DNA from 4 places in the Nocardia sp. NPDC003693 genome. Region 4 is predicted to be linked to each of the others. Evidence: riboswitches for the same ligand, from Rfam matches in the RefSeq annotation. Region 4 holds a riboswitch; each other region holds the start of a gene.
What was found. Region 4 has a riboswitch for cobalamin ahead of metE (5-methyltetrahydropteroyltriglutamate--homocysteine S-methyltransferase). Riboswitches for the same ligand answer to the same signal wherever they lie in the genome.

Region 1 (7,758 bases), on a different contig from region 4:
AGGGTGGGCTCGATGAAGAACCCGCGGTCCCGCGCGGCGGGCCGGCGCCCGCCGACCACGATGCGCCCGCCCTCGGACCGCGCGATATCGAGATAGCGCTCCACCCGGGCCCGCTGCCGCTCGGAAATCAAAGGCCCGCAGATGGTCCCGGGTGCGGCCGGGTCCCCGGGGACGATGCGGCCCAGCGCCGCGGCGGCCGCGTCGACCGCCTCGGCGTAGGACGCGCGCGGCACCAGCAGGCGCGTGGTGAGCGCGCACCCCTGCCCGGCGTGCACCGCGACCGAGAATCCGGCCATGCCCGCGGCCGCGCCGATGTCGGCGTCGTCGAGCACGATGAACGCGGATTTGCCGCCGAGCTCGAGGAAGGTCTTCTTCAGCGTGGCAGCGGCATTGATCATGACCGTGCGCCCGGTCTGGGTGGACCCGGTGAAAGTGACCATGTCCACGCGCGGATCACCGGACAGTTGCGCGCCCAGCTCGTGATCGGACGAGGTGACGATATTGACCACGCCCGGCGGGAAGTCGGTGTGCTCGGCGATGATGGCCCCGACCGCCGCCGCGCACAGCGGGGTGTCGGGAGCGGGCTTGAGCACCACGGTGTTTCCGGCCGCGAGGGCCGGTCCGAGCTTGGCGAAATTGATCTGGTGCGGGAAGTTCCACGGCGTGATCGCCCCGACCACGCCCACCGCCTCGCGCTGCAGCACGCGCCGGCTGCGGATACCCATGGGCGCGGCGACCCCGAGATCGGTTTCCCACTCGTAACTTTCGGCGAGCTGCTCGGAGAACTCCAGATCCGCGACCGGGCCCTCGAGGTGCGGGCCGCGGGTGAGCATGACCGGCGCTCCCGCCTCGGCGACGGTCAGCGCGCGCAGGTCCTCGATGTCGGCCTGCAGCGCGGTGCGCAGCTGGCGCAGGCAGTGCGCCCGGAAGGCGTGATCACGCGACCAGTCGGTGCTGTCGAACGCCGACCGCGCGGCCTCGATGGCCGCGCTCATATCCGCCTTGTCGGCATCGGCCGCGAACCCGTACGCCTCCTCGGTCGCGGGGTTGATCGTGACGAATTCACCGCCACCGCCGGTGGTCAGCTTGCCGCCGATCAAGAGCCGCGAGCTGTCTGCGGGCGGGAGAACCATGAACCACTCCAATGCTGTCTGGACAGGTGTACGGACTATAGTCCGCGCTCTTGAACAGACGCAAGGACCCGGTCGAGACGCTCGACGGCTTTCCCTGTGGCCCTGGCCAACGCAGCGCTACGCCCACCCGGTGCGAGAATGGCAGGCCATTGCCGAAGCTGTATGGCTGCCGACTCTCACCGGGTGGGCGTTCGCGCGTTCAACGATCCGGGCTGCGGCCGGTCGCCGTTATTTAGGGACTGGGCTGCGGAACGTCGACGTTGCAGTCGTCGATCTTCGGATTCACGCCCATGTAATTCAACGGACCGGCGAGAATTGTCACCGCGATGGTTCCGGTGCTCGCGCAGTTTGTCGGCGCGTTGTCGAAGTAATCGCGCTGGCCTGCGGCAATGGCGCCGATCAGCAGCCAAACCAAGACCAGCACACCAAGAATGCTGATACCACCCGAGCTGCGTACCACGCGCGTTCTCCCGTCGTCCCGATATGTTCTCATATCGAATCCTTCGTCCAATACCCGGCGTCACCGGCTATTACGGATCGTCTTCGTACTCTTCGGATACCCGGGATTTCGGAAACCTAACGGGGTCGATTTCCGTTCGTGGAAATCATTGCGCGGCCTGACTGTGCAGGTACTGCAGGACGTACGGCACCGCCTCGGCCGCGTGCAGCGCGGGGATGCCGACGCCGATGCCCTCGTACGCCCAGAACCCCGGGGTGCGTTCGAGTTTGCCCATCACCAGCGCGGTGTGCGGGCCGCCGCTGAGCAGGTACCGGGTTATCTCGGTATCGGTTCCGGCATCGAGCAGACGACAGTACGCGTTTGCGATGTTCGAGAAACTCTGACCGGAGTACGATGTGATCACGACGATGACCGTCGTGACCTCCGGGGCCAGGCGAGCCAGGTCCAGGACTATGACCTCATTGTCGCCGGCCCCCTCACCGGTCAGATTGTCTCCGGTGTGACGGACCGACCCGTCCCGCGAGGAGAGTTGCCCGTAGTACACGGCGTCCATCAACTGATCATCAGCACTGAAAAGCAGTGCGGCAACGTTCAAGTCGACCCGCACCCCCGGTTCGAGGGTGCCGTCGGGGTGAACCACGAGATCGAGGTCCGATGCGTCCCATCCCAACGCCACCGCGACGCATTCCAGCGCCGATCCGTCCGGGTTTCCCAGCGCGATGGACACCGAGCATCTCCTTCGATCGCAATCTTGTCGCTCCCGGCATTCCCCCTGCTCGGAGCTTGAAACGCAGCGCGCCACCCGGGATTCTGCGGTACCCCCGCATCGTTTCCCCCGCGGCGGGTATGTGAGGAAGTGAGCGCCGGCGATCTCGGCGACGCTGATAGAAGGAGAAACATCATGCTCGGTCTGGGTATTCTCGGGTGGATCATCATTGGCGGTCTCGCTGGATGGATTGCCAGCAAGATCATGAAAACCGACGCTCAGCAGGGCATCCTGCTCAACATCGTCGTCGGTGTCATCGGCGGTCTGCTCGGTGGCTTCCTGCTCAAGCTCTTCGATGTCGACGTCGAGGGCGGCGGTCTCTGGTTCAGTTTCTTCACCTGTCTCGGCGGCGCCGTCATCCTGCTGCTCCTGGTCAACCTGGTCACGCGACGATCGGTGCGCTGACCCCTAACCACTGAAATCGCCTGTGCCCGAGCGCCCCACCTTCCGGGGGCGGCTCGGGCACAGGTGTGTACGGGGGTCGCTCAGCCGTTCACCGTCACCCCGCACCAGGCCGCGAAACCGCGAATTCCATCGGTGCGCCGGGCATCCTGCCGGGCCAGCACGCGAATGGTCTCGTGCACCATCGGGTGGTAGCGGGTGAGCGAGGGCGAGATGCCCTTGGCGGTGTGCAGCGCGTCCAGCACCATGGCGCGGTCACCGTGCAGCAGGTAGGCGCGAGCGAGATCGATGTAGTGGTGCCCGGACCGCGAGCGCGGGGTGCCCGCCGGAATGTACAGTCCCTCGGCTCTTTTCAGCGCTTCCCCGCCGTCCATCAGCTCCACCGCCAGCGCCACGGACCAGATGCCCGCGTTGGTCGGGCCGAAGACCAGCACCTCGTCGCGATCGTGCCCGATGCGTTTGGCGGTCGACTCGGCCTCGGCCAGATGCGAATCGGCCAGGTCCCGGTTCCCGGCCCGCGCGGCCGCCAGCCCGGACTGCAGATGCAGCCCGCCCCAGGCGATGAGATCTCCGTCGGTGCCCGCGCGCAGCAGGGCCTCGAGATCGGCGCGGCACTGCTCCAGGAAAACGAGCGCGGTCTTCCAGTCACCGCCGTTGGTCAGCAGACTCGCGCGATGGAACCGGCTCGCCGCGATCCACAGCGGATCCCCACTCGCGGTGGCGGCCCAGGTCATTCGATCCACGGCGCTGGCCGCCAGGTCCACGTAGCCCAGTTTGTGCGCGAGGCTGCGCACGTTGTAGTACAGCTCGGCCAGCACGACGAACACCCGATCGCGGTCGTGACCGTGGCTGCGGTGCACCAGGACTCGGGTTTCGGTGAGCAGGGCGGGCAGCAGCGCGGCCAGTTTGGGGGCGGCGGCGTCGCGCCGGTACCGGCGGGCCCGGATGGCGGCGTCGGCTAGCGCGGCGAGCGGGCGCACCTCGATGTCGGAGTCGGCCAGGTCGTAGGCGGCGAGTTCGTTGCGCAGCAGCGCGATCGCGCCGTGCAGTTCCCGATCCTCCACGCTGGTCGGCGCGAACGGCTGCCCCAGCAGTTCGGCGGTACTGGTGCGCAGGGCCTTCGCGCTCGCCGCGATGAAGGCCGGGGTGGCCGCGCGCCGGCCCTGTTCCACGGCGCTGATCAACGAGGTGGACAGTCCGGTCTCCATGGACAGCCGGGCCTGGGTCCACCCCCGGAGCTTGCGGCCCTGCGCGACTCGCGAGCCGACTCCAGCCGATTCCTCACTCATCACGGCCTCGATTCAAGCGGTTCCCCGGTATCGAGACTGCCACAGATTGTGTGAGTCCGCCGCAGGTCGCGGCGGCACGCTGGATACAGCGACCAGCGCCGGAGCGGTTCGTCCGATTTGTCGAATCTTCGGCGCGACAGGCGCACTCGATGAATCCACACCGAAGGAACCGGACATGGAACGCATGCGCGCCGACGAGGATCCACGGCCCCTCGCCTCGGGTGGGGGGTGCCGGTGATGTTCGAATGCCCCAAGGCCCTGGGTTTCCTGAACAAGGACGTCTCCGGCGGGCGGCAGCCGTGGGACGAGCGCCTGATCCGCAGCACCGCGGCCCGGCTCGGGTACGACCTGTCCAAGATCCTGGTGTTCGACGCCCACACCCAGGAGTGGGTGCACCGCCTGCGGGTCGCGGTCGACCGCACCGGCGCCGCGGCGGTGTTCGTCCCGAACGTCGAACACTTCGACGCCGCGGTGGTTCCCACCGGACTGGTCGCGGTGGTCGATGTGATCACCGTCGAACCCGAGGAGACCTACGCGCGCGGCGGCGCGCACGAGCCGGGCGGTCGCGACGCCCCCGGCACCGGCCACTGAACACCGATGCCTATCCTGGTGGCGCAGCTGGTTCGCTCGCGATGTGGCCCACGGAGCCCCTGACCCCATCGCGCGCGTCGAAGCCCGCGCGGCGGTGACGCCACCGCGGGTGAGAGGGAACCCGGTGAGAATCCGGGACTGCCCCGCAGCAGTGAGCAGGAACGACCGCCGTCACACGCACTGGACCCCGCGTCCGGGAAGCGACGGCCAGTAGGTGGACCCCGTACGGGGCCGGTGCCCCCGAGTCCGAAGACCTGCCCGCTGTACCGGCGACGCCGAGTTCACCGAGGTCGCCGACATCATCGCCACGGCACTGGCGGGCGGAGCCGATCTCGACGCGCTGCGCGGGCGGGTCTCCACGCTCGCCCGCGACCTTCCGCTGTACGACGGCCTCGAGGACTGGAAGCTGCTCTGACACGCGCGGTCTCCGTTCCGGGCGCCATGAGGGGGCAGCCGGAACGGAGACCGGCAACACTGCGGCACACTGTCTCGGACGGCTCTTGCTAGACAGTGATGTACAAGATAATCTGCCTTCGATGTGAGTCAGTGTGGTCTCACATGGAGCAGATGGAGTCGACCTATGGCGCTGCGCGCGTCGCTGCCGGGCCGTGTGGCCGTGGCGGCCCTGGCATTCACCGCGGTGGCGGGCACGTTCACCACCGCGACCGCAACGGGCGAGCCGGGCGGGTCCGCACCCGTCGCGGTCGCGCCCGCACCGGCGTTCGCGGTGCCCCCGGAACTGGATCCGGGCTTCTATCGGCCGTCCCCCGAGGTGGTGGCGAGCAAGGCGCCCGGTGAGATCATCGCCGCGCGGCAGGTCAACGTGGCCAACGCCGGGGTGATCCCGCTCAACGTCGATGCCTGGCAGGTGTCGTTCCGCTCCAACAACACTCGCGGCGAGGCGATTCCGGCCGTCGCGACGGTGCTGAAACCGCGCGGGTCCGCACCCGACAAGCTCGTCTCGATGCAGGTGGCCGAGGATTCGCTGGCCGCCTACTGCGCGCCCTCCTATGCGGTGCAGCAGTGGTCGGCGGCCGCGGCCGTCGGGCAGATCGTCGCGCCGCTGGAGTTCGTCATCGCGCAGGCGGCCATCCAACAGGGCTGGGCGGTGGTCATTCCCGACTATCAGGGACCCGACAGCGCGTTCGGCGCCGGGCCGCTGGCCGGGCGGATCACCCTCGACGGGATTCGCGCCGCCCGGGACTTCGAGCCGATGCGGCTGGCTCCGGACACCCGGATCGGCATGTACGGCTACTCCGGCGGCGCGATCGCGACCGGGCACGCCGCCGAGCTGAAGGCTTCCTACGCACCCGAACTCAACGTGGTCGGCACGGCCGAGGGCGGCGTGCCCGCCGACTTCGGTCCCCTGCTCGACATCGGCAACGGTCAGATCTGGGCGGGCATGATCTTCTCCGCCGTCATCGGTCTCGGCCGCGAGTACCCGGAGTTCGGGGCGCTGCTCAACAGCAACCTGGACCTGCTCGGACAGACGCTGCAGGTCGTCAAGGGCGGGCTGTGCGTGCAGTACAACACCGCGCTGTTCCCCTTCGCGAACATGAAGGGCATGCTGCGGGTGCCCGAGGGCGATCCGATGCGCAATCCGATCGTGCGCGACACCCTCGACCGCACCCGGATGGGCAAGGCCACCCCGGACATGCCGATGTTCATCTGGCAGGCCAATCCCGACGAGCTGATTCCGGTCGGACCGGTCAACACCCTGGTCGACACCTACTGCCAGGACCCGGCCGCGCGCGTCCAGTACACGCGCGAGCATCTGGGCGAGCACGTGACCACCGAGATCTCCGGCTCCACCACGGCACTGCTGTGGTTGCGCGACCGCCTCGACGGCAAGCCCGCCGCCCCCGGGTGCGCTGTCTCCGACACCCCGCTGATGGCAACGAATCCCGAGGGTTTGGGTCTGCTGGGCCAGACCCTCGGCGAGACGCTCGGCTCGTTCTTCGGCAAGCCGATCGGGGTGAAGTAGGTCCGGGTCGAGGTCGGTGCGGTGCCGCTTCGACGGTGATGCTCCCCCGCGCCCCCCGGCGGGGGCATTCACCCGGTATGGGTGAGGTAGCAGGGGGTAGGGGCGACCTACCTTCGGTGCATCGAGACCGGAATGTCCGTTCCTTCGGGAGCGGACCACCGGACTTGCCACCACGGCTACGGACCAGGGGGTTCGGGTGAGAATCGGAGTGATCGGATCGGGCGCGGTCGGGTCGGCGGTCGGCAGGCTGCTGGGCGGCGCGGGGCACGACGTCCTGTTCGCGGGGCGCGACCCCGAGCGGGCGGCGGACGCCGCGCTGGGGGCCGGTGGGCGGGCGGGGTCTGTCACCGACGCCATCGACCACGGCCGCGTGATCGTGCTGGCGGTGCCGTTCGACCGGGTCGCCGACGTCGCGCTCGCCCACGGCCTCGATCTCACCGGCAAGATCGTCATCGATCCGACCAACCCCATGATCTTCACCCTCACCGACATCGTGCCGATCGAGCTGCCCGCCGGCCTGACCGGCAGTCAGCTGCAACAGCAACGCCTGCCCGGCGCGCGAATAGTGAAGGCGTTCAATCACTTCCTGGCCGGCGACCTGCTGCGCCTGGGCAGGCAGGGCCAGGCCGGCCTGGCCGATCCGGTGGCCATGTTCTTCGCCGGCGACGACGAACTCGCCAAAGACGTTGTCACCGAACTGATCCGCGACGCGGGCTTCACCCCCATCGACATCGGCGGCCTCGCCGAATCCCACCTCCTGGAGTACACCGCCCCCGGCTTCCTCGGTGCGGACCCCCTGACCCCCGCCGAGGCCTTCACCCGCCTCGAACGCGCCGAACGCGCCCGCTGACACCGCCCCCGTGTTTGCGTGTGAACCCCCGGGGTAGCACGCGGTTGATGCCGAACCTCGGCATCCGTGACACAGGAAGCGAGGTCCCCCATGGGTACCGTTACCGCATCGACCGACGTCAACGTGCCGATCCGCACCGCCTACAACCAGTGGACCCAGTTCGAGTCCTTCCCGCGTTTCATGGAGGGTGTCGAGCGCGTCGACCAGATCGACAGCACCCACACCCACTGGAAGGTCCACTTCGGTCCGGTGGAAAGGGAATTCGACGCCACCATCGTCGAAC
Region 2 (7,758 bases), on a different contig from region 4:
GAAGCGCGGGCACGCCCGCGAAGGAGAAGCCGACGACGTCGAATTCCGGTGCGGCCAGGTGGAACTGCTGGTAGATGCCGGGCAGTTCCAGGAAGCGGTGCGGGTCGCCGGCGATCAGCGGGGCGCCGGTCGCGGTGCGGGCCGCGGCCACGCCCCAGGCGTTGCTGCCGGAAATGGCGTCGCCGAAGGAGGATTCGGGGGCCGGCGCCGGGGCGGCCGGGGCCGGGATCAGGTCCAGCAGCGCGGCCAGGAACGCCTCGTCCGGGACGCCGGGCACGTTCACGGTGGCGTCGTCGACGCCCTCGCAGTCGAACAGCGCCAGCGCGGCCGGGCCGAGCGCGCGCACCGCGTGCACGCGCCAGAGCTTGGTGAGGAACCGGCCGAAGAGCACGTTGTGGATGATGAACACCGCGATGGGCGTCCACGGCTGCCACGGCGCCGGGCGGTGATCGAGCCCGGTGAGCTCGATGGCCTCGGCGGTGTCCAGGGTGCTGTTGACGCCATCGACGTAGGCGCGCACCAGTTCCCGCGTGCGCGGGCTCGATCCGTCGTAGATGCGCTTGGCGGCCACGTCCAGCTGGGCGCGGCGGGCGAAGCGGTCCCAGCCGACGGTGTCGGCGCCGAAGACCTCGGCCGTGCGGCCCTCCGCGCGCAACCGCAGGAATTCCAGCTGCCAGGCCCGGTCGAGCCCGCAGGCCCGGCCCTGACCGAACAGCGCGCCGGCGGCGGTGGTCGCGGTGATGTGCGCGATGCCGTGGGCGTCGCGCAGGATCTCCACGTCCGGGGTGTACTCGCTCACGAGACCGCCACCTCGTCCCGCAGTTCCAGCGGCGAGGGCAGGGGCCGGTGCGCCGCAATGGGATTCACGAGCTCGTGCGCGTCGTCGACCAGGGTCGAGTACGAGTCGCCGAGGTTCACCATGCGGCGGTTGTTGGTCAGCTGCAGCCGGTTCATGTGGATGGCCTTGAAGGTGGGCGCGAACATGTCCCACTTGGCGAAACGCTCGGCCAGCTCCGGGTGCAGGTCCTGGAACCCGGCGACGCTCTCGGCCACCACGGCCCAGAAGTCCTGATCGGCGAGCAGACCGCTGGAGTGGAAGATCGCGGCCAGGTGGCGCAGGAAGTCGTCGAAGACGTCCGAGAGCACGCCCATGTTGCGGATGTCGTCGGTCGCCTCGGCGAGGGCGCGGTGGCAGGACTCGGGCAGGTCGGCGGGAGCGCCGAAGATCGACACCTCCTCGCCGAGGTCCTTGAGCATGGCGCGCACCGGAACGCCCTTGTCCAGCACCAGGATCAGGTTCTCGCCGTGGGGGGAGAACTTGAGTTCGTACCGGTAGAGCAGGTACACGATCGGGTGCAGGTAGGACCGCAGGTACCGGCGCAGCCAGTCGCCGGCCTCGAGACCCGACTCGCGAACCACGGCCGCCAGGAAGGAATCGCCGTGGTGATCCACGTGCAGCAGCGCCGCCATGGTGGTGAGCTGTTCGCCCTCGCGCACCAGCGGGACCGGGCTCTCGCGCCACAGCGCCGCGAGCAGCTTGCGGTACTCCGAGCCGGGCTGAGTGATCGAGGTGTAGCTGGGGCTGCGGTACCCGATGGCCGCGACCTCGTACAGCATCTCGAAGTCGAGCGACTTCAGGTACTCGTCACCGCGGACCAGGCCGCGAATCCAGTCGTTGATCAGCGGGGTGTTGCGCATGTAGTCCGCGGACATGCCGCGGGTGAATCCCATGTTGACGATGGAGAGCGCCATCTTGACGTAGTGCCGGGTGGGGCGGGTGGTGTTGAACAGCGTGCGGATGGACTGCTGCGGCTGGTACAGGTCCGGCCCGGTGCCCAGTTCCACGATCTTCTGCTCGGCGATGTCGACGGCGTAGACGCGGGAGATCTTCTCGAGCCACTGCCACGGGTGCACCGGCATGTAGTAGTACCGCGCCGGATCCAGGCCGCGGCCGGTGAGCACCGCCGCGAAGCGGTCCAGGGTGTCCGCGCCCAGTTCCTCGCGCACCACCGAGTCGTAGTCCACGCCCTCGACCGCGGCGAACTCGCAGTGCTCGCGCCGGACCGCGACCCAGGTCAGCGCGAAACGCGAACCCCATTCGGGCGCATAGTTCTCCACGTCGTGGACGCTGAAGCCCAGCCGGCCCGCGTTGGCCACGATGCACGGATGACCCTCGGTCATGGTGCGCTCGATGGTCTGGAAGTCCGCGACCGCCAGCTCCGCGGCCGCGATGCGCCGATCGTCGGGGCGATTCGCGCTCATGAGCAGGGTGTTGGTGAACTCCTCGAGGTATTCCGGCAGCGCGTCGCGCGGAATACCCAGGGAGCCACTGAGATCGATGACGAGCTGGGTGGCGTCGATGCGCGCGGGCTCGCCGTCGCGGGTGCGGCGCAGCGACGACTCGTCGATGCACCAGCTGTCCAGGGACAGCACCTCGGCGCGGAAACCGTATTCGGTCAGGCCGTCATCGGAGTGCAGTACGTAGACGCCGGGGGTCAACTCGACGGGGTGCACGAACCGCTCGTGGCAGAACTCGGCCAGAATCTTGGTCGCGATTCTTCTCTCGTAGGTCTGCCAGAACGCGGATAGGGATGCGGAAGCTTCGGGGCTGGTCAAAGCACTACCTTCTCAGGAGTTCGCGAGCTGGAAGTCGGTCGCCAGGGACCGGCCGTTGTCCGTGAGCCGAATGAAATCGGCACGGGTGCAGTAGCTCAGGCGGGCGATCTTGTCGGCCACCGGGAAATCACCCGCGACCTGGAAGCCGACCGCGGCGTTGAGCTTCTGCACGTGCAGGTTCCGGTGATCCGGCTCGACCACGACCCGTTCGGCGCCGCACTCGAAGAAGGCGGTGCGCATGATGTGCAGCATGACGTTGCCGGTGAAGCCCGGCAGCCTGCGCTCGCTGTTGGACACCAGCAGGTGCATGCCGATGTCACCGGCCGCGTGCTCGTATCCGGTGCCCGGCTTGGCCAGATCACTGGTCTGCGGGTTGTACAGCTCGAACAGGAACTGCGGCTCGTCCTCGAAAGCGCCGATCCACATACCGAATCGCGGATCCGGGTCGGACTTGGCGACGCGGATCAGATCCTCGACGTCGGCCGGGGTGCTCTCGAGCATGCCCCAGTACGCCGACTTGGGGTGGATGAGCCACCGATGAGCGGTCTCGGTGTCACGTTCGATATCGATGGGCCGGGCGGTCAGCTCGTAAACAGCTGGTTCGGCAACTCCATCGGTACCCGGACTCGTCTCGGGACGAGCAACCACCATCAGAAACCCTCTCGCAGATCCACATTCGCGAGTTAGGGTAACCTATTTTATTAGGGTGGGCTAACCCGAAAATCGCAGCGGGTCTCTCGCAACACGCGAGCAATAGCGGCAGGCTTTCAGCATCTACGGCCGGCCGCGGGGCGTAACCGCTGATCAGCGTACACTTACGTAGTAAACGTAGCCTAACCTCATCCGATTTAGGTTAGGCTAGCGTAACGCAGATCTCAGAGCCAGCCGATTGCCGGGCCGGGCCGGGATTTCCGGACCCGCCGCCGGTTTCTCAGGCGCTCAGCGGCGCCGCGGTGACCCGGTAGCCGAGATTGGTCAGCACCTCGGTCGTCGCCTTGGCGAAATTGAGGGTGATGAAGTGCAGACACGGCGCGCCCTCGTCGATGAGACGCTGCGCCATTTCGGTCGCGATCTCGATGCCCTCGGCGCGCACCGCGGCCCTGTTCTCTTCGGGCCCATCCCCCGCCGCGCGCCGCAACCGCGCCAGCACGGCGGGCGGGAGCTCGCGGCCGGACAGCTCCACCGCGCGCTGCACCGTGCGCAGCGAGGTGATCGGCATCAGCTCGGGAATGATCGGCTTCGCGCCCTCGACCGGGTCGTGCGCGGCCACCCGATCCCGCAGTCGCAGATAGTGCTCGACGTCGAAGAACATCTGGGTGATCGAATAGTCGGCTCCGGCGCGGAGTTTGGCGACCAGGTGCGCGGTATCGGTGGCCAGGTCCGGTGAGCGGTGATGGCCCTGCGGGAACGAGGCCACCCCGACCTTGAAATCGCCGAGATCGCGCACGATGCGCACCAGTTCCTCGGCGTACTCCACACCGTCGGGGTGCCGCTCCCACGCCCCGAGCGGATCGCCCGGCGGATCACCGCGCAGCACCAGGATGTCGCGGATGCCGCAGTCGGCGTACGAACCGACCAGGGCGCGCAGTTCGGCGATGCTGTGGCCGACCGCGGTCAGGTGCGCCACCGGCAGCAGGGTGGTCTGCTGGGCGAGCTGGCCGGTGATGCGGGCGGTGCGGTCCTTCGTGGAGCCGCCGGCCCCGTAGGTCATGGAGACGAAGGCCGGGTGCATGCGCTCGAATTCCCGGACCGTGCGCCACAGCCGGGCCTCGCCGGCGGCGTCACGCGGCGGATTGAACTCCACCGAGAAGGGCACTCGCGCACCGGAATGGATGCGCAGGTTCTGCACGACCGAGGCGCGCGCGGCGGCCAGGGGCGCGACGCGGGCGGTGCGTTCGATCGGCGCGCGGCCGGGCACGGCCGCGAATGTATTGTCCGGGTTCGTCATTGGTGAGCTCCATGGTCAGCATGCCGATGGCCACCTCATCGCGAGTGCACGCTGAAAGGAGCCCATGATGTGGCGTCGTGTGACGCCCGGTTCCGCTCGGCATGCCACCCGGTCCACGAGGCGACAACCGCCGGACACGACGTATCCGGCACAACGGGCAGGTCTTCGGACTCGTGGGCATCGACCCGTGACCCGGGTCGGCCCCGGCGCTCGTGCCGGGGCTGGTCCTATCGGCCATCGCTTCCCGGGCAACGCGCCCAGCGCGGAATGACGGCTGTCGTTCCCACTCACCGCTGCGGGACAGTCCCGGATTCCCACCGGGTTCCCTCTCGCCCCGCGGCGCGCGAACGCGCCACCGGGCTTCGACGCCTTCGGACGGATCAGGGGCTCCTCGATACCGCCTCCGGCGAACCAGCTGCGCAGGCGAATATAGCGAAGTGGTACCGCCGCCGACAACCACACCCCTTCCCGGCGCGTCCCGGCGTCGCCCGGCCGCGTGTCACGGCGCCGACGCGCCCGGACGGCCGCGTAGTCTGCGTCCGTTCCGAAGCCGCTGATCAGACCCTGGAGAAGCCATGAATTGGGAAGCGTGGCAAGAAAGTTGGGATCGCGGACCTGCCGACGCTGTTGCGCCCCGGCGGGCTGCTCGTCAACGCCGATCACATGCCCGACCCGGGGACCCCGCTACTGAACGAGCTGGACGAGCGGATCCAGCGCGGACATCAGGAGCGTGTGCGCTCGGAGGGCGTGCCGGATTGGGAACGGTGGTGGGCGAGCATCGCCGACGATTCCCGGCTGAGCAACGAACTGGCCGCCAGTCGCGCCATCCTGGACAACCGGCAGCAGGGCGTTCCGCAGACCCTGGACTGGCATCTCGACCGTGTCCGCGCGGCGGGGTTCACCGAAGCCGGGGTGGCGTGGCGCTCGATCACCGACGCGGTGCTCGTGGGCGTGCGCTGAGGCGCGGGGCCGCACCGGTTTCCACGCGCGCCGCCCGCGCGCTCATTACCGCGCAATTACGGTTTCCTCACTGTTAGCTCGTGACTCCTATCCGGCGGAGTGCACTCCTTCACATTCACGGAAGTGGCGGCATCGAATCACGGTATCGCCAGCAAACTTCCAGGACACGCCCGCCGTGTGCTTCGCCAGGACAGCGCCGACTCCCGGGGTTAGTATTCCGTCCCGTCGGTAACCCCCAATTTGCCTAATTGAAGGCGGTTTTCATGACAAGTACCGTGCCGCAACCGGTGGCACTGGGCGACGAGGCCGCTCGGACACTCGCCAATGCCACCAAGACCGTTCCGCAGATGGAGTCGATCACCCCGCGGTGGTTGGTCCATCTGCTGAGCTGGGTGCCGGTGGAAGCCGGTATCTACCGGCGCAATCGGGTGACGCACGAGCAGACCGTCGACATCAAGTGCGACAACTACGACGAGTCCCCGCTGCCGGAGACCTTCATCGACTACGAGAAGGATCCGCGCGAGTACCGGCTCAAGGCCGTGCACACGATTCTCGACGTGCACACCCGGGTCTCGGACCTGTATTCCAGCCCGCACGACCAGATCTCCCAGCAGCTGCGCCTGACCATCGAGGCCATCAAGGAGCATCAGGAAGGCGAGCTGATCAACAGCCCCGACTACGGGCTGATCGCCAATACGCCGAAGAAGCAACGGATCTCGACCATCGCGGGCCCGCCCACGCCCGACGACCTGGACAATCTCATCGCCAAGGTCTGGAAGGAGCCCGGCTTCTTCCTCACCCATCCGGAGGGCATCGCGGCGTTCGGGCGAGAGTGCACGCGGCGCGGTGTGCCGCCGCCGACGGTGAGCCTGTTCGGCTCGCAGTTCATCACCTGGCGCGGGATTCCGATCATCCCCTCGGACAAGGTCCCGGTGACGGGCGGCAAGACGACGTTCCTGCTCATCCGCCCGGGCGCGGAGCGACAGGGCGTGGTCGGGCTGTACCAGCCGGGCCTGGCCGGTGAACAGGGCCCGGGCCTGTCGGTGAAGTTCATGGGAATCGACCGCAGTGCCATTGCCTCGTATCTGGTGTCGCTGTACTGCTCGCTGGCGATCCTGACCGACGACGCGGTGGCCGTGCTCGAGGGCGCAGAGGTGAACAGGTTCCATGACTATGCACCGACCTACCGCTGATCTGCCCGCTCCCCCGGAACCGGTGGCCGCCACCGGTTCCGAGTGGAGCGCGCTGCTCCCGGACGAGGCGACGCTGAATCGCCTTGCCGGGGAGTTCTTCTCGGCGCTGCCGTCGGCGGCGCCGGGCCTCGGGGGGTTGGGCGTCGCGGGGCTGAGCACCCCGGCCCCGGAGCCGCCGCCGATCCCGTATGTTCCGGGCGCGCCGAGCACCCCGGCGGGGCCGTCCGGCGTTCCCGGATCGCCGGGGGCACTGCCCTCGGCCGCGTCGGCCCCTGTGGCCGCTCCCCTGTCGGCGGCGGGGGCGAGCTCGCTCCCGCACGCACCGGACCCGGCCGTGCCGAGCGGCGGTGCGGTGTCGGAAGGCGCTGTGCCGCAGCCGAGTCCGGGCATCTCCGTTCCTGCCACGGCGGGCACTGCGCGCACTCCGGGCGCACCGCGGGGTGCGGTGCCGCCCGGCGGGGCCACACCCGCCCCGACCGTGCCGGGCTGGGAGTCCGGGACCGCCGCGGCCCCGGTGCACACCGATCCCTGGCTGCCGGAACTGCCGTCGCTCGATATCCCGCTGACCCCATCGCGTTTCAGCTCACCGGCGGCCCCGGCGGGCGGGCCGAGCTTCTACTTCCTCGAGCGCCCGCAGGCCGAGCCGACACCGGCGGGGTCACAGTTCTACTTCCTCGGGGACCGGGCAGGCGATCCCGTGCCGGATCGGCATCCGCCGTTCGACGTGCACGCCATCCGCCGGGATTTCCCCATCCTGGGCGAGCGGGTGAACGGGCACCCGCTGGTGTGGTTCGACAACGCCGCCACCACGCAGAAGCCGCGCGCGGTCATCGACCGCATCACCCGCTTCTACGAGCACGAGAACTCCAATATCCACCGTGCCGCACACGAATTGGCGGCGCGTTCGACCGACGCGTACGAGCATGCCCGAGAGGCGGTGGCGCGGTTCCTCGGCGCGGGCTCGGCACAGGAGATCATCTTCGTGCGCGGGGCGACCGAGGGCCTGAACCTCATCGCCCAGACCTGGGGCCGCAAGAACCT
Region 3 (7,758 bases), on a different contig from region 4:
TCCTGCGGTGGTCAGCTGTGCGGTCATCCTGCGTGTCCGATTCGAGTAGCGCGGGCGAGGAGGTAGACGAGAACGGGCGCGCCGAGAATCGCGGTGACGACCCCGACCGGCAGTTCGGCCGGGAACAGCCGGCGCGCGGCCAGATCGGCGGTGACCACCAGCAGCGCGCCGGCCGCCGCGGCGGGTGCGAGCGCGGCGCCGCGGCCGGCGAGCAGGCGGCGCGCGATCTGCGGTGCCACCAGGGCGACGAAGGCGATCGGCCCGGCCGCCGCGGTGGCCAGTGCCGCGGCCAGTGCGGCGAGCACGACCAGCGTGGTCCGCTGCGATGCGCGCCGCCCGGTCAGCGAGTGGGCGAGGTCGTCACCGAGTTCGAGCAGCGGAAGCGCCCGGGCGAACACGATCAGCGGCGGCAGCACCGCGGCCACCGCCGCGGTCGCGAATCCCACGTGGAGCCAATCGCGTCCGGTCAGGCTGCCGGTGAGCCACATGGCCGCGGTATGGGCCTGGTAGATGTTCGCGCGGGTCAGGATGAACGCGATGGCCGCGGACAGCATGGCCGTGACCCCGATGCCGACCAGGACCAGGCGGTAGCCGTCGAGCCCGTCCTTGGTCGCCACCGCCAGGATCAGCGCCATGGCCGCGAAGGCCCCGGCGAGCGCGCCGCCGACCAGGCCCAGGCCCGATCCGCCGAGCACGACGCTCACCACCAGCGCACCCAGGGACGCGCCGGTATTGATGCCGATGATCTCGGGGCTGACCAGGGGGTTGGTGGCGACGCGCTGCAGAATCGCGCCCGAGATCGCGAACGCCGCGCCCGTGCCCAGGCCGGTCAGCACCCGGGGGAGGCGATCGGCCACCACCACGTCGTACTCGATCAGCGTGCCGCCGCCGCCCAGCACCCGCAGCACGTCGGCGACGGTCAGCGGGTAGTGCCCGACGGTGAGAGACCACGCCGCCACGAGCAGGGCGGCGGACGTGAGGGCCACGGTGAGCAGGGCCGAGCGGCGCTGGACCCGAATGACCACCCGCTGTCCGGGCGAGCGCAACAGTACTGTGCCCCCGGGCAATACGCTCGGTTCGAGTCGTGTCACAGGGTCGCCACCTTCCGGTTGCGCACGAGGTACAGGAAGAACGGCGATCCCGCGAAGGCGGTGATGATGCCGACCTGGATCTCCTGCGGCTGGGCCAGCACCCGGCCGGCGATGTCGGCGAACAGCAGCAGGGTCGGTCCGAGCAGCGCGCACCAGACCAACACCCAGCGATAGTCGTGCCCGGCGAACGCGCGGGCGATATGCGGAATCACCAGGCCGATGAACGCGATCGGACCGGCGATCGCCACCGCCGAGCCCGCCAGCAGCACCACGCTCAGCGCACCGAGACCGCGGACCACGACCGGGCGGGTGCCGAGCGTGCGCGCCATGTCGTCGCCGATGGCGAGGGCGTTGAGCGAACGCGCCACCGCGACCGTGAGCGCCGCGCCGACGGCCAGGAAAGGCAGTACGGCCCACAGGGATTCGAGGCTCGCCCGGGTGAGCGAGCCGACCACCCAGAAGCGGAAGTTGTCGAACGTGGTGCGGTCCAGCAGGGTGATCGCCGTGGTGATCGACCCGCACAGGGCCGTGAACGCGGCCCCGGCCAGGACCAGCTTCACCGGCGTCGCGCCGCCGAATCCCAAGGAGCCCAGGGTGTATACGAACACCGCGGCCACCGCCGCGCCCACGAACGCGAACCACACCAGGCCCGCCGCCGAGCTCAGTCCGACAACCGCCATGGCGAGCACGATCGCCAGTGACGCGCCGGCGTTGATGCCGAGCAGGCCCGGACCGGCCAGGGGGTTGCGGGTCAGACCCTGCATGACGGCCCCGGCGAGGGCGAGCGCGATGCCCGCCAGCAGCCCGGCCAGCGTGCGCGGCAGGCGGATGTAGCGCACGATCCGGTCGGTGTCGCCGCCCCGGAAATCGGTGAACGCCGCGAGCACGTCGGCCAGATCGAGCGGGTGCGTCCCGATCAGCATGGAGCCCGCGCAGGTCGCGGCCAGCGCGGCCCCGGCAACAAGCAGGCCGGCGCCGCGCACGGTGCCGATCACCGCGCGAACAGATCCGGGTGGATCAGTCCGGCGACGAGTTCGGTGGCGTACGCGATGCGCACCCCGGCGGCGCGATCGGCGAACAGGAACGGGTGCACCGTTTTCGCGCGCACGGCTTTCAGATTGGCGAAGGCGGGATTGCCGGTGAGCTTGTCCACTTGCGGCTGCGCGTCGGCGCGCACGTAGCTCGCCTTACAGCACAGGCTGGTCAGGATGATGTCGGGATCGCGGGCGATGAGCTGCTCCGCGCCGATCTGCACGTTGCGGCGTTCGGTGAGGTCGGCGAAGGCGTTGACCCCGCCCGCGGCCTCGATGATCCGGCTGACGAAATCGATGCCGCCCGCGACGGTGTAGGAGCCGTCGTCCTTGGGCGTGACGACCGCGACCGTCGGCCGGGCCGCGCCCTGGACCTTCGCGCGCACCGCCTCGATCCGCGAACTCAGGTCGGCGACAACGGTCTCCGCGCGCTCGGACGCGCCCCACAGCGCGCCCAGGTCCCGCAGGTCGGCGTACACGTTGTCGAAGCGCACGGTCGCGGGGTCGATGGCCTCGTCCGCGAGGCCGTCCGCGCTCGGGCACAGTGGGCTCAGCACCCAGGTCTCCACGCCCAGATCGTGCAGGCTCGCCCGCGTTCCGACGCTGCTCTGCGACGACGTGGCGAACACGCCGTTGAAGCCCGACAGCACGAAATCCGGTGTCTGCGCCAGCAATTCGTCCCGGCTCGGCAGCTTCTCCACGTAGGGGGATTTCGCCTGCGCGGCTTGGTATTCCGGCAGCACCGCCGAATCCAGGAACGCGGTCCCGGCCAGGCGATCGGTGACGCCGAGGGCGTGCGCGATCTCGATGGAGGGCTGGTACGCGGCGTAGATGCGCTGCGGCGGCCCTGGCACGGCGACGTCGATGCCGCAGTTGGCGCGGGTGACGGCGTTCGCGCCGTCGGCCGCGGGTCCGGCCTGTACGCCGCAACCGGTCAGCATCAGCGCGCAGGCGAGCAGCGCGCCGGTACGCAGGCGCGCGAAAACAGATGGGGTCACCGAGACCGCCTTCCAGGTCCTCGTGGAATGGGGTGTTGCCTGCCGTGGCCGGTCTCCTGGCTGACGGGATACCGCGTGAACGATCGGCCTTCCCAGGGCGCGAGCACCCCAGTGGCCCCGGACGGATCACTCCGTCCGGACAGATCTGTTCACTTCCCGATCACAGTGGCGAGGGCCGCACCGGCTTCACACCGGTTTCCCGAACACCACGGCGGAGGGACTGTACCAAGATCACGCGCGAGCGCGGGAAGCGCTCGGGCCCGGCCGGATCCGGCGCGCTCGGATCCGCGCTCGAGGTCCGAGTTGTTCGCCGGGGCCCGTGCCGGCGCGACCAGGGGGAGTTCCCGGCCGGTACGGGCGTGGCCCGGGAGTGCTACTCGACGTGCCCGTCCGGCTTCGGTGCGAGGCGGCGGGCGGAGAGTTCGGCGTGCGAGACGCGCCGCAGGGCCGCGATGACCGGTTCGTAGAGGGCGGTGCCCAGTACCGCGTATTCGATTGCGCGGGAAGCGGAGTCGAGGGGCATCTCGGCTATGTCGTACTCGGCGATCGCCAGCACGGCGGGGCCGTAGGCGCGCAGGCGGTCCTCGGTCATCGGCATCCCGGCGGCCTCGGCGGCGGCGAGGGCGTGCTCGAGCTGGGCCACGGCCGGGTAGTCGTCGGGGACGGCGAGGCCGAGGGCGGTGAGCGCGGCGCGGGCGCGCGGGTACTCGGCGGGTTCGCCGGGGTCGACGGCGGGCGGCAGCAGGGCGGTGGCGGTGGCCAGGGTGTCGAGCAGGGGGCGGCCGGGCTCGTCGATGAGGGTGACGATCGCGCGGATCTGAGCCATCGACAGGCCGAGCCCGGACAGCGCCTTGATCAGGGCGACCCGCTGGACGTGCGTCTCGTCGTAGCGCGCGCGGGTGGCGCTGGTGGCTTCGCCCGGCATCAGCACCCCTTCGCGCAGGTAGAACTTCACGGTCGGGATCGGCACGCCGGTCCGTGCCGCCAACTCCGACATGAGCACGCGGGTCTCCTTCGCTCGGCGCCTTGACATTAGGTACTTGAACTATCCAATATTGGGTAGTAACAGTATCCAATCAAGTGTACGAACCCGCGGGAGTCCTCGTGTACGCCACCCTGATCGATCCCCTGATCAGCATTGTTCTCGGTGCCACCATCATCTCCGTCGCCACCATCGCCTTCGGTGGGACGTTCCTGCTCCGCGTCGTCACCGGCGGTCAGGAAACCAACGAACTGCAGAAATCCTTCTTCCGCGCCGGGCACGCGCACGCCGGGGTCCTGGTGATGCTCGGCCTGCTCCTGGCCGTGCTCGGCAACGCCGCCGGCGCCAGTCCCGGCTGGGCGAACGGCGGTGCGATCGCGGTCCTGGCCGCGGCGATCCTGATGCCCGCCGGGTTCTTCCTCTCGGTGCTGGGCACCGACCCCGTTCGCCCGAATCGCCTGATCGCCGCGGTGTGGCTCGGCGCTGCCACCCTCGTCACCGGCGTCGTCATCTCCGGCGCGACCGTCCTGCTCGCGGGCATCGACCGGTTCTGATTCCGGCGCAGTGAGACCGCCTGCGGCACAGCCGAATTCGCGGCGTGCGCGGCATGCGCGGAGAGGCGAGGGCACGATCCCCAAGGCTTCACCGCCTCGATCCGCCTAGCAAGCGGTCCCGGGCCCCGCCCGGTTGCCTCTCCCCGCCCCGGGTGGTCCCGGGGGTGGTGACCTCGACGGGAGTCGAACCCGCGTAGTCCTGACTGAGAATCAGGGTGCCCGACCGGCAGAGCACGAGGCCGTATGGAGTTGTGGTGACGCAGGTCGGAATCGAACCGACGTGGTCCTGAGTGAAAATCAGGGTGCCGAACCAGCACAGCACTGCGCCGCGTCATGCGTGGACCAGGCGGGATTCGAACCCGCAACCGACTGCGTGCAAGGCAGGCGCTCTTCCGTGTCGAGCTACTGGCCCGGGCTCCGTGGAGCACGGTGTATCGCGATCGTCGGGACGGCGAGAGTCGAACTCGCACCCTCCTGCACCCAAGGCAGGCGCTCTATCCGTTGAGCTACGTCCCGCGGCGGGAGGGCATGAAAAAGGGCCGCTCCCTGGGCATGTGCGCCCGGTGCGGCCCTCGGTCGGGAAGCCTGCCCGGTTAGAGGCTGCTTTCCGCGAAGGCGGCGGCGGGCGCGGTGCTCGGTTCCGGCGGCGCGACGAGGCCGACGGCGAAAGTCGCTGCGGGACTGGGGATGCTGTACTCGGTCATCGCTGCGATTCCTTTCTCGTCGGTGTGTGCGGTCCACGCTAACAGCGAATTGCCGAGCGCGACACTTATTTTCGAGCGGACGGGTTCGCGCAGCTCAGAGGGTGTCGGACTTGCTGAGCCAGCCGACGAACGCGCGCGTGAAAGCGGTGGGGGACAGGCGAACCGCGGCGGCGGTCGCCTTGGTCTGGATGCCGACCAGCACGTGCGGCCCGCGCAGGCGGGCCGGCTTCGTCGCGGTGCGCCAGACCGCGTCGGCGATATCGGCGGCGGTCAGGTGCACGCCGAGGGTCGCCGAGGTCTTGGAGCCGCGCTCGACCTCGTCCATCATCCCGGTCGCCACGAACAGCGGCAGCAGGTCGTGCACCTTGATCCCGTACCGCTGCCATTCCAGGTCGAGGGCCTCGGTCAGACTGCGCACGGCGGCCTTGGTCGCCGCGTAGGTCGCCAGTCCGGGCTGGCCGTACAGCGCCGAGGCCGAGGCCAGGTTGACGACCTGGCTGCCCGGCGTGCGGCGCAGATGCGGCAGCGCGGCGTGGCAGCCGGTGAGCACGCCCTTGACGTTCACGTCGACCACCCGGAGTTGGCGTTCGAGCGGGATGTTGCCGAACGCGCCCGAGCACAGGATCCCGGCGTTGTTGACCAGCAGATCGAGCCGTCCCGTGGTCTCGGTGAACTCCTTCAGCGCCTGTTCCCAGCCCGCCGCCTCGGTGACGTCGAACGCGCCGGTGACCGTCGTGCCGCCGATCTCCGCCGCGGTCCTACGTACCGCGTCGGCGTCGATGTCGTACAGCCCGACGGTCCAGCCCGCCCCGGCGAACCGCGCCGCGATCGCGCGGCCGATGCCCGCGGCCGCGCCGGTGATGAGGACGGCGGGCCGGGAAGCGCTGGCAGACTGGGACATTCGAGCCTTTCGGTTGCTCCGGGGCGCCGGAATCAGGCCGCGGTGCGACCGGTGTCGGTCGCCGCGAGAATCGTACGGTGGAACTCGGCCGCGTCGGCGGCGGCGTCCCGGCCGTCGGCGAGCAGGCCAGCGCCCAGGTGAATCAGGGTGTGCGGCGCGCTCTCCCGGATCTGCAGGCGCAGCGGGACCTGCGCCTGCTCGCAGCGCTCGGCGACCGCGAGCGCGTCGGCGAGCAGCATCTCGCGCGAGCCGACCTGAACCAGCATCGGCGGCAGTCCGGTGAAATCGTGGTTGACCACCGACCAGCTCGGGTCCAGCACGCCGTCGACGGCGATACCCCGGCGCACGACCATGTCCGGGCCCGCCGCGGGCAGCACCGCGTCGAGCTTGGCGTTGGGGTGCGCCATGCGCGCGGTGGAATCGAAGTCGGCCCACGGGGAGGTAACCGAGATCCCCGCGGGCAGCGGCAATCCGCGGTCGCGAACGGTCAGCGCCAGTCGCAGCGCCAGGCCGCCGCCGGCCGAATCCCCGGAGAACACGATCTTCTCGGGCGAGAACCCGTGGTCCAGCAGGTACTGGTACGCCTCGAGCGCGTCGTCCAGGCTCTCGTTGGGATGCGCGTCCGGCAGTTGCCGGTAGTCCACGGTGAACACCGGCAGCTCGCTGAGCGTGCCCAGGCGCGCGGTGTGCCTGCGGTAGCTGTGCAGCCCGCCCGCGATGAACGCGCCGCCGTGGAAGTACAGGATCGCCGAATCCCGGGCGATGCGCGGGTCCGGAATCGGTTCGGACCACAGCCATTCGGCGTGGAAGCTGTCGAAGAACACCGGGTGCCTGCGCACCCCGCGCGGCGCGCCCAGCACCCGGGCGGGCGCCTCGGACAGGCGGGTCACCCGGAAGACCAGCTCCGCCGGGCCGGGACCGCGATCGGCGACCCACGCACCCGCGCGCAGGAACTGCTGCAGCGTGGTGCGCAGCACCGGATGCGCGATGCGGGTGCCGATACGGGCCGAACCGGATTGCTCGACGATCACGGACGTGAGCGATGGCGAGGACTGCGGCGACTGCGGCGACATTGCCACGGTTTCTCCTGTCCGCGCCGCGAAGGCCGAAGCGCTGAACTCTGTACAACGGTGTCTGTTCTCCCGGCCCCTGGGCCCTGATCATCTTGACGTCTCGGATCCGGATTGTCATGCCCCAGAGCGAGATTCCCGTTGAATCGGTATCTGTCTCACCTGTTTCGAGACCGCGATGTGAACGGGGTTCACAGAGCGAGGACTCGGCGGCGAATCCTCACCCGCGCACGGCCGCCGAATCCAGCCGCCGAGCCGTGCGCGCGGCCATGAGCGTGGAGATTCCGGAAGCCAGCAGCGGGTCGTAACCGGTGAGATCGGCGACGCGGGCCAGCCGATAGGTCACGGTGTTGCGGTGGATGAACAGCGCCCGCGCCACCGCGTTGTGATTGAACTCGTTGTCGATGAACGCCTCCAGGGTCTGGAT
Region 4 (7,758 bases):
CGCCTCACAGTGCCCACCTTGGTGATCGGCTCCCACCCGGTCGGCGATGCCGTGGAACGCCAGCTCCGCCCCATCACCGACACCCTCGAAGGGCGCCTCATCCCGGATTGCGGTCACATCATCCCGCTGGACAGGCCACGCGAGCTGCTCGCACTGATATCACCTTTCCTTGCCGCCCAGCCCGGAGATGTGCGAGAGCAGAATTGGGGCTGCTGAAATCGGTGAGTCAGATGATTCGGTCGGCGCGCTCTACTGGGACCTCGCCTGGGCGCCCGTGCATTTGGTCGCCGTACGCATCGGCGGCATCGGCTTGATCGAACACCCGGGTCCCGGGATGCCAGAGAATCCAGCCGTCCCCTGATCAGTGTGTCCTGGCGCTGCGCGGCGCAGCACGCGCCGGTGGCGGTGAACAAGTGCTGTGCGAAATCGGTTGACTCCGAATGGTATATGCGTGCACGCCGGCCCTGTGTGGATTCGACGCCCGCGATAATTCGATTGCAGGTTCAGCCGGTTGCTGCGAATCTTGTTTCACCGCAAACCCGACGGGGCGGCGGGAAAGGAAAGTTCCGGCCTGTGGAGGTCAGCCGGTCTTGAAAACCGGATGCGGGCATAGTGTCCCGGGGGTTCGACTCCTCAACTTTCCGCTGTGTTCCTTCAGGAATGCAATCGATAGCGGTGTGGCGCAGTTAGGTTAGCGCAACGGGCTCATAACCCGTAGGTCGTCGGTTCGAATCCGACCGCCGCTTCCAATTTCAAACCCGCCCATATATTTCGGGCGGGCAACGGTCCGTAGCTCAGTTGGCAGAGCGCTTGGTTGAAGCCCAGGAGGCCGCAGGTTCGAATCCTGCCGGATCGGCGAGCGGCAGCACGCGATGGTGCCGCATGCCCCTATAGCTCAGTTGGTAGCAGCAGCCGCCTCTTAAGCGGCGGGTCCCAGGTTCGAGCCCTGGTGGGGGTACGTCACGGCCGTGTCGCCGACCGATCCGTCCGCCCACACCGGCTCCCATGAGCCGTCGGCGAATTGGATCCAGCCTCGCGGGCGCGTGAACTCGAAGTGTTCGAGCGCGGAATAGTCGTTGCCTTCGCCGTCGGTGATCACGCCGCATCGCCTCCGAGGTTCGGCTCGCGGAAGTCGCTGTAGGCCGATGCTCGGATCAGGGACTCACCCAGATACGTGATACGCCAGCCTGCGGGACTTCGCTGGGTGCTGCGGGCCAGTCCCGATACGGCAAGTGCTTTGACCGCCGAGCCGGTGCTGGATCTGGTGAAACCGGTTTTCTCGCACAACTGTCGGATCGTAAGCGTTCGTGCGGGTTCAACTGTGGCCAGTGCCGCGAGCACTGTGGCCTGCGTCTCGGTGAGTGGCATCGGTGCCCCTGTCGTCGCTGTGAAGAACTCGGGGATGGAGTGATCACGCCGGCCACGCGCGGTCGAGATCGACGGTACGAAGAGGCTTGTATCCAGCACAACAAGTTTGCAAGGACTTGCAAAAAACCTGTTGTTCAGCAACGGAAATGGCCTATCCGTAGGACCCTGTAGTGAGGGCGGTGCAAACTGCGACACGCAAGTCACGGGAGGCAAGATCATGGGCTTTCGAGTACTTGGCAAGACCGGCTCGGGCAAGGAGGGGTGTCCTGCACTCTGCGCGACGGATGAGGGCAGCTACCTGCTGGTGGGGTGGAAGACTGGAAGTCCCGAAACCATCGAAATTCCCCATGCCCTGCTCGGATTCGCGGAGCCGCGAACGTTCGTGGGAGCGACGATGGTCGACACGGGGCGGGGTACGTTCACGCTCACCGGTCGGCCGGTGACCGATCTCCCGACCGTTGCGCGACTCGACATGGAAGACTACGAAACAGCGATCGAGGTGCCGAAATCGGAAAGGACGTTCTTCGGTGAAGTTCCTGCCCACGACTGAACTGCTCAGCGCGGCGCGGCACAGCATCTTTCACCTGGAAGTGCGTGACTCGTACGGAGTCGAGTCCGAGGACGAACCACTGCAGTGCTTCTTACGTGGGGAGCAGTTCGATCTCAGGGCTTGGTTCCAGGACTGGTACGACTTCGTTCAGGACAGAGTTGCGCACGGTGTCTCGGTGTCGCGGATCAGGGTTGTGACAACACCGCACAGCGACTACCAGCGCTGGTTGTTGGAGCTGACCGCGCTGAACACGGAAGCGGGCGAAGACATCCGATACCTGCCTCGCCATCTCGCAGGGCAGGTGCCGCCCGATGACTGGTGGCTCGTCGATGACGAGACCGTGGTGTTCAACCTGTCCGACTGTGAAGGCAGGGCAGTAGGCGGTTCCGCGGTGACCACCGACCCGGCAATCGCGGCCTACTGCAGGGGTATTCGCGACCGCCTGTGGCCGTTGACGACACCGTTCGACGAGTACTGCCGGGTGACCACACGTCAGTGACGAACCCGATCGAGGAGGGCCGTGCGGCTCTCGGCAAGCGGCTTCGAGAGATTCGGCGTCGTGCAGGGGTGTCCGGCCGGGAGCTCGCCCGCCTCTCCAAATGGCATGAGAGCAAGGTCAGTAAGATCGAGTACGGCGTGATCCGCCCGTCCGACGCCGATCTGCGGGCCTACTGCCGTCATACCGGCGCAGGCGACCAGTTGGACGATCTCCTCGCGACCCTGCACAACGTCGACTCGGCATACGTCGAGTGGCGGCAAGCGCTGGGAACGGGGATGAGACGCCGCCAGCAGCACACCCTCAGGCTTGAGGCGCAGGCGACGCTGATTCGCAATTGGGAACCGGCGATCGTGTCGGGTCTACTGCAGACGGCCGATTACGCGTCCGCGATCATGCGGAACATCATCGACTTCTACGAGATTCCGGACGACCTGGATGTGGCCGTCTCGAAACGGATGGAACGCCAACGGATTCTCTACGCCCAGGGGAAGAGATTCCACTTCCTCATGGCCGAACAAGCGCTCTACACCAGCTTCGGTGAGCAGCAGGTCATGCTGGGTCAGCTCGATCGGCTCTACTCGCTGATCGGGATGCCGCGTGTGACGCTGGGCATCGTTCCACGCGCCGCGGAGGGCCGGGTGGTCGTCGAGAACTTCTTCATGTTCGATGACCGCCTGGTCAAGGTCGAGGGGCACACAGCGAGCATCACCATCACTCAGCCTCGGGAAATCGCCCTGTACGGCAGAGCGTTCGACGTCTTGGCAAGGCAGTCCCTCACCGGCGACGCAGCCCGCACCGTGATCCGAACGGCCATCGAAGTCCGTCGAGGGGGCTCGAACAGCCCGCCGCACCCGCGAGCCCCAGGGCCGACCGCTGGGTGACCGGACGGCGAAATTCATTCCGTAGATGCCTGCGAACGGTTTCCCGGTGACCGACCCCGCGGCGCTCGCTCAGGGACACGCCGGACCATGAGATGAGCATCGAAATACCTGTAGGAAGGAGATTCGCAGGGATGCTGCTGCACCACGGTGAGGACGCGATTCGACTGTTCCGTAGGGGGTGGTCCGTAGCGGTTCATCTCGAACTGCAGGACGCCTACAGCACCCCGGAGGAGGATGAACCGTTCCGCGTCTTCCTGGCGGGCGAACCCGACGACTACGCGTGGTTCGCCGACTGGTCGAACGTCGTGCGCGAGGCGACGGCGGCCGGGAAGATCGTGCGGCGCGTCCGGGTCGTCACCGAACCGCACACCGACTACACTCGGTTCGCGCTGCACATCGCACGCCTCAATGCCCTGGCTGGCGAAGAGATTCGGTACGTTCCAAGGCATCTGGTCGATCCTGCATTGCTCGGTGGCGACGACTGGTGGATCTTCGATGACGACCTGGTCGCGTTCAGTGTCTTCACCCCGACCGGGGCAGGGGCCGGATTGGCCACCACCACCGACCCGGTGATTACCGCTCATATTCGATCGATTCGAGATCGAATCTGGCAGTCGGCGATTCCGTACGCCGACTACGTCGTACCTGCTGCCGGTCGATGACCGATCCGGGACAGGCGGTCAGGCAAGCGCAGGCGTGCGCGCTGACGGGCGGACCTGGACGGCGGCGACGGTGAATCGGACGACACCGACAAATGTTAGGAGGCCGGGCGGTCCCGCGCGAGGCCGATGCGACTGGCGGTCGGCGCCCGCGCGCCCCGCCGCGCCCCACGGGAACAGCCACTGGCCAGGGTGCGTGTCCTGGACCACAGTGCCCACTGGGCGGCGCGTCGTCGCGGGTACTGTCCCGACCGTCGCATCATGCTGAGTCATCACCATGGCAGACACCCCGAACGAGCCCCGGACCGACGCAGACCGGTCCGGGGCTCGATCGGTGCCCGGGCCGGGCGATTCGCCGCAGCCGGTTACATCTGCCGGAGGATGGTCGGCTGTCGGAAAGCACTGTGGAAGAACGCATTCGGACGAGATTCCTGGCTTGCCCATGCACGCCCCCGCCGACCCGATCCGCGTGAATCGCGACACGGTTGTTGGTGGATCCTGCGGATTTCGCTATATTCGCCACGCAGCTGGTTCGCCGGCGGCGGAGTCGAGGAGCCCCTGACCCGTCCGTTGGCGTCGAAGTCCAGGGCGTGTTCGCGCGCCGGGGACGAGAGGGAACCCGGTGAGAATCCGGGACTGTCCCGCAGCGGTGAGTGGGAACGACAGCCGTCACCCGCACTGGGCGCATGAATCATGCCTGGGAAGCGACGGTCAGTAGGACCAGCCCCGGGCCCGAGCGCCGGGGGCCGACCCTTTCCCGGGTCGATGCCCACGAGTCCGAAGACCTGCCCGTTGCGCCGGATACGCCGTATCCGGCGGTCGTCGCCTCGTGGATTGGGCGTTACGCCGAGTGGAACCCGGGCACGGGATCGATGCTTCCAGGGCTCCATTGGTGTGCGTTCCGTATGGGTGGCGGTCATCTGCTGCTGACCTCTGGAGTTCATCAATGTCGAACCCGCACAACACCTTTACCGCCACCGTGCTGGGGCTCCCGCGCATCGGGCCCAATCGCGAGCTCAAGCGCGCGATCGAGGGCTACTGGGCCGGACGCCAGGACGCCGCGAGCCTGCACGCCGTCGCCGCCGACCTGCGCACCGCCCAGCTGACCGCCGCGCGGGACGCCGGTCTGGACTCGGTGCCGGTGGGCACCTTCTCCTACTACGACCAGGTGCTCGACACCGCCGTGCTGCTGGGCGCGCTGCCCGAGCGGGTGGCCGGCATCGCCGACGAGCTGGACCGCTACTTCGCGGCCGCGCGCGGCAACGCCGAGGTGCAGCCGCTGGAGATGACCAAGTGGTTCGACACCAACTACCACTACCTGGTGCCCGAGCTGTCGGCGACCACCCAGTTCGCGCTGAACCCGGCCAAGCCGCTCGCGGAGCTGAAAGAGGCGCTGGCGCTGGGTGTTCCGGCCCGCCCGGTCGTGGTCGGCCCGATCACCTTCCTCAAGCTCGCCAAGTCCCTCGACGGCAGTGACCTGCTGGACCGGCTGGCCGATCTGCTGCCGCTCTACGAGCAGCTCCTGGGTCAGCTCGCCGAGGCCGGCGCGCAGTGGGTGCAGATCGACGAGCCGTCGCTGGTCACCGATCTGACCGAGGCCGAACTCGCGGCGGTCCGCAGCACCTACCAGCGGCTGTCCGAGCTGTCGGCGCGCCCGGCCATCCTGGTGGCGGCCTACTTCGGTCGCCTGGGTGCGGCCCTGCCCGCGCTGGCCGAGACCGGTGTCGAGGGCATCGCCGTCGACCTGGTCGCCGGTGGCGATGCGGACGTGGCCGCCGCCGAGGCGATCACCGGCAAGCTGATCGTGGCGGGCGTCGTCGACGGCCACAACATCTGGCGGGTCGATCCCGATCACGCGCTGCCCCGCCTGAGCGCGTTGCGCGCGGCCGGTGTCCAGGTGGCCGTGTCGAGCTCGTGCTCGCTGCTGCACGTGCCCTACAGCCTCGCGCCCGAGACCGACCTGGACGCGCGCCTGCGCTCCTGGCTGGCGTTCGGCGAGGAGAAGATCGCCGAGATCCGCGTCCTGGCAACGGCTCTCACCGAGGGTGAGGCCGCGGTCGCCGACGAGCTCGCGATCGCCCGCGCCGCGGTCGCCGACCGCAAGGCCGATCCGCGCCTGCGCGTGGAGTCGGTGCGGTCGCGCCTGACCGAGCTGACCTCCGATGCCATCCGCCGCACCCCGGCCGACGAGCGCCGTGTGCTGCAGCAGGAGCGCCTGAACCTGCCGCTGCTGCCGACCACCACGATCGGCTCGTTCCCGCAGACCTCCCGGATCCGGGTGGCGCGCGCCGAACTGCGCAAGGGCACGATCGATCAGGCCGAGTACGACAACCGGATGCGCGCGGAGATCGCCGAGGTCATCGCGCTGCAGGAGGAGATCGGCCTCGACGTGCTGGTGCACGGCGAGCCCGAGCGCAACGACATGGTGCAGTACTTCGCCGAGCAGCTCGACGGGTACGCCGCGACCGTGAACGGCTGGGTGCAGTCCTACGGCACCCGCTGCGTGCGCCCGCCGATCGTCTACGGCGACGTGGTGCGCCCGGCGGTCATGACCGTGGAGTGGTCCACCTACGCGCAGTCGCTGACCACCAAGCCGGTCAAGGGCATGCTGACCGGTCCGGTCACCATCCTGGCGTGGTCGTTCGTGCGTGACGACCAGCCGCGCTCGGAGACCGCGCGGCAGATCGCCCTGGCCATCCGGGACGAGACGGTCGATCTCGAGGCCGCCGGTATCGCGGTGATCCAGGTCGACGAGCCCGCGCTGCGCGAGCTGCTGCCGCTGCGCAAGGCCGATCAGGCCGCGTACCTGGAGTGGGCGGTGGACGCGTTCCGCCTGGCCACCTCTGGCGTCGCCGACGCCACCCAGGTGCACACCCACCTGTGCTACTCGGAGTTCGGCGAGATCATCGGCGCCATCGCGGGATTGGACGCCGACGTCACCTCGATCGAGGCCGCGCGCTCGCACATGGAGGTCCTGGACGACCTCAACGCCGCGGGCTTCGACCTCGGTGTCGGCCCGGGCGTGTACGACATCCACTCCCCGCGCGTGCCGAGCGCCCAGGAGATCGAGCAGTCCCTCGCGCTGGCGCTGAAAGCCGTTCCGGCCGAGCGTCTCTGGGCGAATCCGGACTGCGGTCTCAAGACGCGCGGCAACGACGAGGTGATCGCCTCGCTGCGCAACCTGGTGACCGCGGTCAACGCGCTGCGCTGAGGCGAACATGTACTCCATCCCAGGACGGGCCCATCTCACGACCGGACCGTCCGGTGGCACGTCCGCCAGGGCGACCGGTGCCGGATCGGTCGTCGACAGCCTGCGCATTCACGGGCGGGCCCGGGTGCCGTTCTCGGTGGAGTTCAATCCGCCGCGCGACGCGGTCGGTGAGGCCCGATTGTGGCGCGCCGTACGGCAATTCGAGCGGATGCACCCGGCGTTCGTCTCCATGACCTACGGCGCGGGCGGTTCGACCAAGGACCGCACCGCGCGCATCACCGGGCAACTCGCCTCGGAGACGACGCTGCTGCCGGTCGCGCACCTGACCGCGGTCGGGCACAGCATCGGCGAATTGCGCGCCCTGATCGGGTCCTACGCCGACTGCGGGATTCGCAACGTTCTGGTGCTGCGCGGCGATCCGCCCGGTGATCCGCTGGGAGCGTGGTCCCGGCACCCGGACGGGGTCGAGTACGCCGACGAGCTCGTGCGGATCGTGCGGGACCTCGGCGATTTCCACGTGGGGGTGGCCTCGTTCCCCGAGGGCCACCACCGCTCACCGGACCTCGACTCCGATACCGCGTTCCTGGCGG

Region 1: linked by a shared signal. The riboswitch ahead of ACWDOP_RS17150 (serine hydroxymethyltransferase) and the one ahead of metE (5-methyltetrahydropteroyltriglutamate--homocysteine S-methyltransferase) in region 4 are both predicted to bind cobalamin.
Region 2: linked by a shared signal. The riboswitch ahead of ACWDOP_RS11450 (methylenetetrahydrofolate reductase) and the one ahead of metE (5-methyltetrahydropteroyltriglutamate--homocysteine S-methyltransferase) in region 4 are both predicted to bind cobalamin.
Region 3: linked by a shared signal. The riboswitch ahead of ACWDOP_RS16785 (ABC transporter substrate-binding protein) and the one ahead of metE (5-methyltetrahydropteroyltriglutamate--homocysteine S-methyltransferase) in region 4 are both predicted to bind cobalamin.

The regions. Positions count from the first base shown of each region.
Region 1 is NZ_JBSFNO010000013.1:167,550-175,307, forward strand. Features, by position in the region: gene ACWDOP_RS17120 (aldehyde dehydrogenase) at 1-1,133, opposite strand, end outside; gene ACWDOP_RS17125 (hypothetical protein) at 1,366-1,626, opposite strand; gene ACWDOP_RS17130 (TerD family protein) at 1,739-2,320, opposite strand; gene ACWDOP_RS17135 (GlsB/YeaQ/YmgE family stress response membrane protein) at 2,495-2,764, shown strand; gene ACWDOP_RS17140 (helix-turn-helix domain-containing protein) at 2,845-4,050, opposite strand; gene ACWDOP_RS17145 (hypothetical protein) at 4,288-4,641, shown strand; cobalamin riboswitch at 4,732-4,917, shown strand; partial or broken gene ACWDOP_RS17150 (serine hydroxymethyltransferase) at 4,910-5,056, shown strand; gene ACWDOP_RS17155 (lipase family protein) at 5,222-6,625, shown strand; gene ACWDOP_RS17160 (NADPH-dependent F420 reductase) at 6,822-7,475, shown strand; gene ACWDOP_RS17165 (SRPBCC family protein) at 7,566-7,758, shown strand, end outside.
Region 2 is NZ_JBSFNO010000007.1:163,020-170,777, forward strand. Features, by position in the region: gene ACWDOP_RS11435 (penicillin acylase family protein) at 1-799, opposite strand, end outside; gene ACWDOP_RS11440 (IucA/IucC family protein) at 796-2,616, opposite strand; gene ACWDOP_RS11445 (GNAT family N-acetyltransferase) at 2,629-3,267, opposite strand; gene ACWDOP_RS11450 (methylenetetrahydrofolate reductase) at 3,548-4,564, opposite strand; cobalamin riboswitch at 4,724-4,892, opposite strand; gene ACWDOP_RS11455 (hypothetical protein) at 5,228-5,524, shown strand; gene ACWDOP_RS11460 (family 2A encapsulin nanocompartment shell protein) at 5,788-6,717, shown strand; gene ACWDOP_RS11465 (family 2A encapsulin nanocompartment cargo protein cysteine desulfurase) at 6,692-7,758, shown strand, end outside.
Region 3 is NZ_JBSFNO010000013.1:88,314-96,071, reverse strand. Features, by position in the region: gene ACWDOP_RS16800 (ABC transporter ATP-binding protein) at 1-27, opposite strand, end outside; gene ACWDOP_RS16795 (FecCD family ABC transporter permease) at 24-1,025, opposite strand; gene ACWDOP_RS16790 (FecCD family ABC transporter permease) at 1,088-2,086, opposite strand; gene ACWDOP_RS16785 (ABC transporter substrate-binding protein) at 2,083-3,120, opposite strand; cobalamin riboswitch at 3,150-3,346, opposite strand; gene ACWDOP_RS16780 (MerR family transcriptional regulator) at 3,494-4,123, opposite strand; gene ACWDOP_RS16775 (hypothetical protein) at 4,201-4,656, shown strand; tRNA gene ACWDOP_RS16770 (tRNA-Glu) at 4,822-4,897, opposite strand; tRNA gene ACWDOP_RS16765 (tRNA-Glu) at 4,909-4,984, opposite strand; tRNA gene ACWDOP_RS16760 (tRNA-Ala) at 4,995-5,068, opposite strand; tRNA gene ACWDOP_RS16755 (tRNA-Pro) at 5,100-5,172, opposite strand; gene ACWDOP_RS16750 (SDR family oxidoreductase) at 5,455-6,261, opposite strand; gene ACWDOP_RS16745 (alpha/beta hydrolase) at 6,294-7,334, opposite strand; gene ACWDOP_RS16740 (PucR family transcriptional regulator) at 7,552-7,758, opposite strand, start outside.
Region 4 is NZ_JBSFNO010000029.1:98,734-106,491, reverse strand. Features, by position in the region: gene ACWDOP_RS27695 (alpha/beta fold hydrolase) at 1-216, shown strand, start outside; tRNA gene ACWDOP_RS27690 (tRNA-OTHER) at 559-645, shown strand; tRNA gene ACWDOP_RS27685 (tRNA-Met) at 672-749, shown strand; tRNA gene ACWDOP_RS27680 (tRNA-Phe) at 784-856, shown strand; tRNA gene ACWDOP_RS27675 (tRNA-Lys) at 885-958, shown strand; gene ACWDOP_RS27670 (MarR family transcriptional regulator) at 1,096-1,368, opposite strand; gene ACWDOP_RS27665 (hypothetical protein) at 1,586-1,918, shown strand; gene ACWDOP_RS27660 (DUF6879 family protein) at 1,896-2,417, shown strand; gene ACWDOP_RS27655 (helix-turn-helix domain-containing protein) at 2,414-3,298, shown strand; gene ACWDOP_RS27650 (DUF6879 family protein) at 3,430-3,960, shown strand; cobalamin riboswitch at 4,570-4,744, shown strand; gene metE (5-methyltetrahydropteroyltriglutamate--homocysteine S-methyltransferase) at 4,904-7,168, shown strand; gene ACWDOP_RS27640 (methylenetetrahydrofolate reductase) at 7,176-7,758, shown strand, end outside.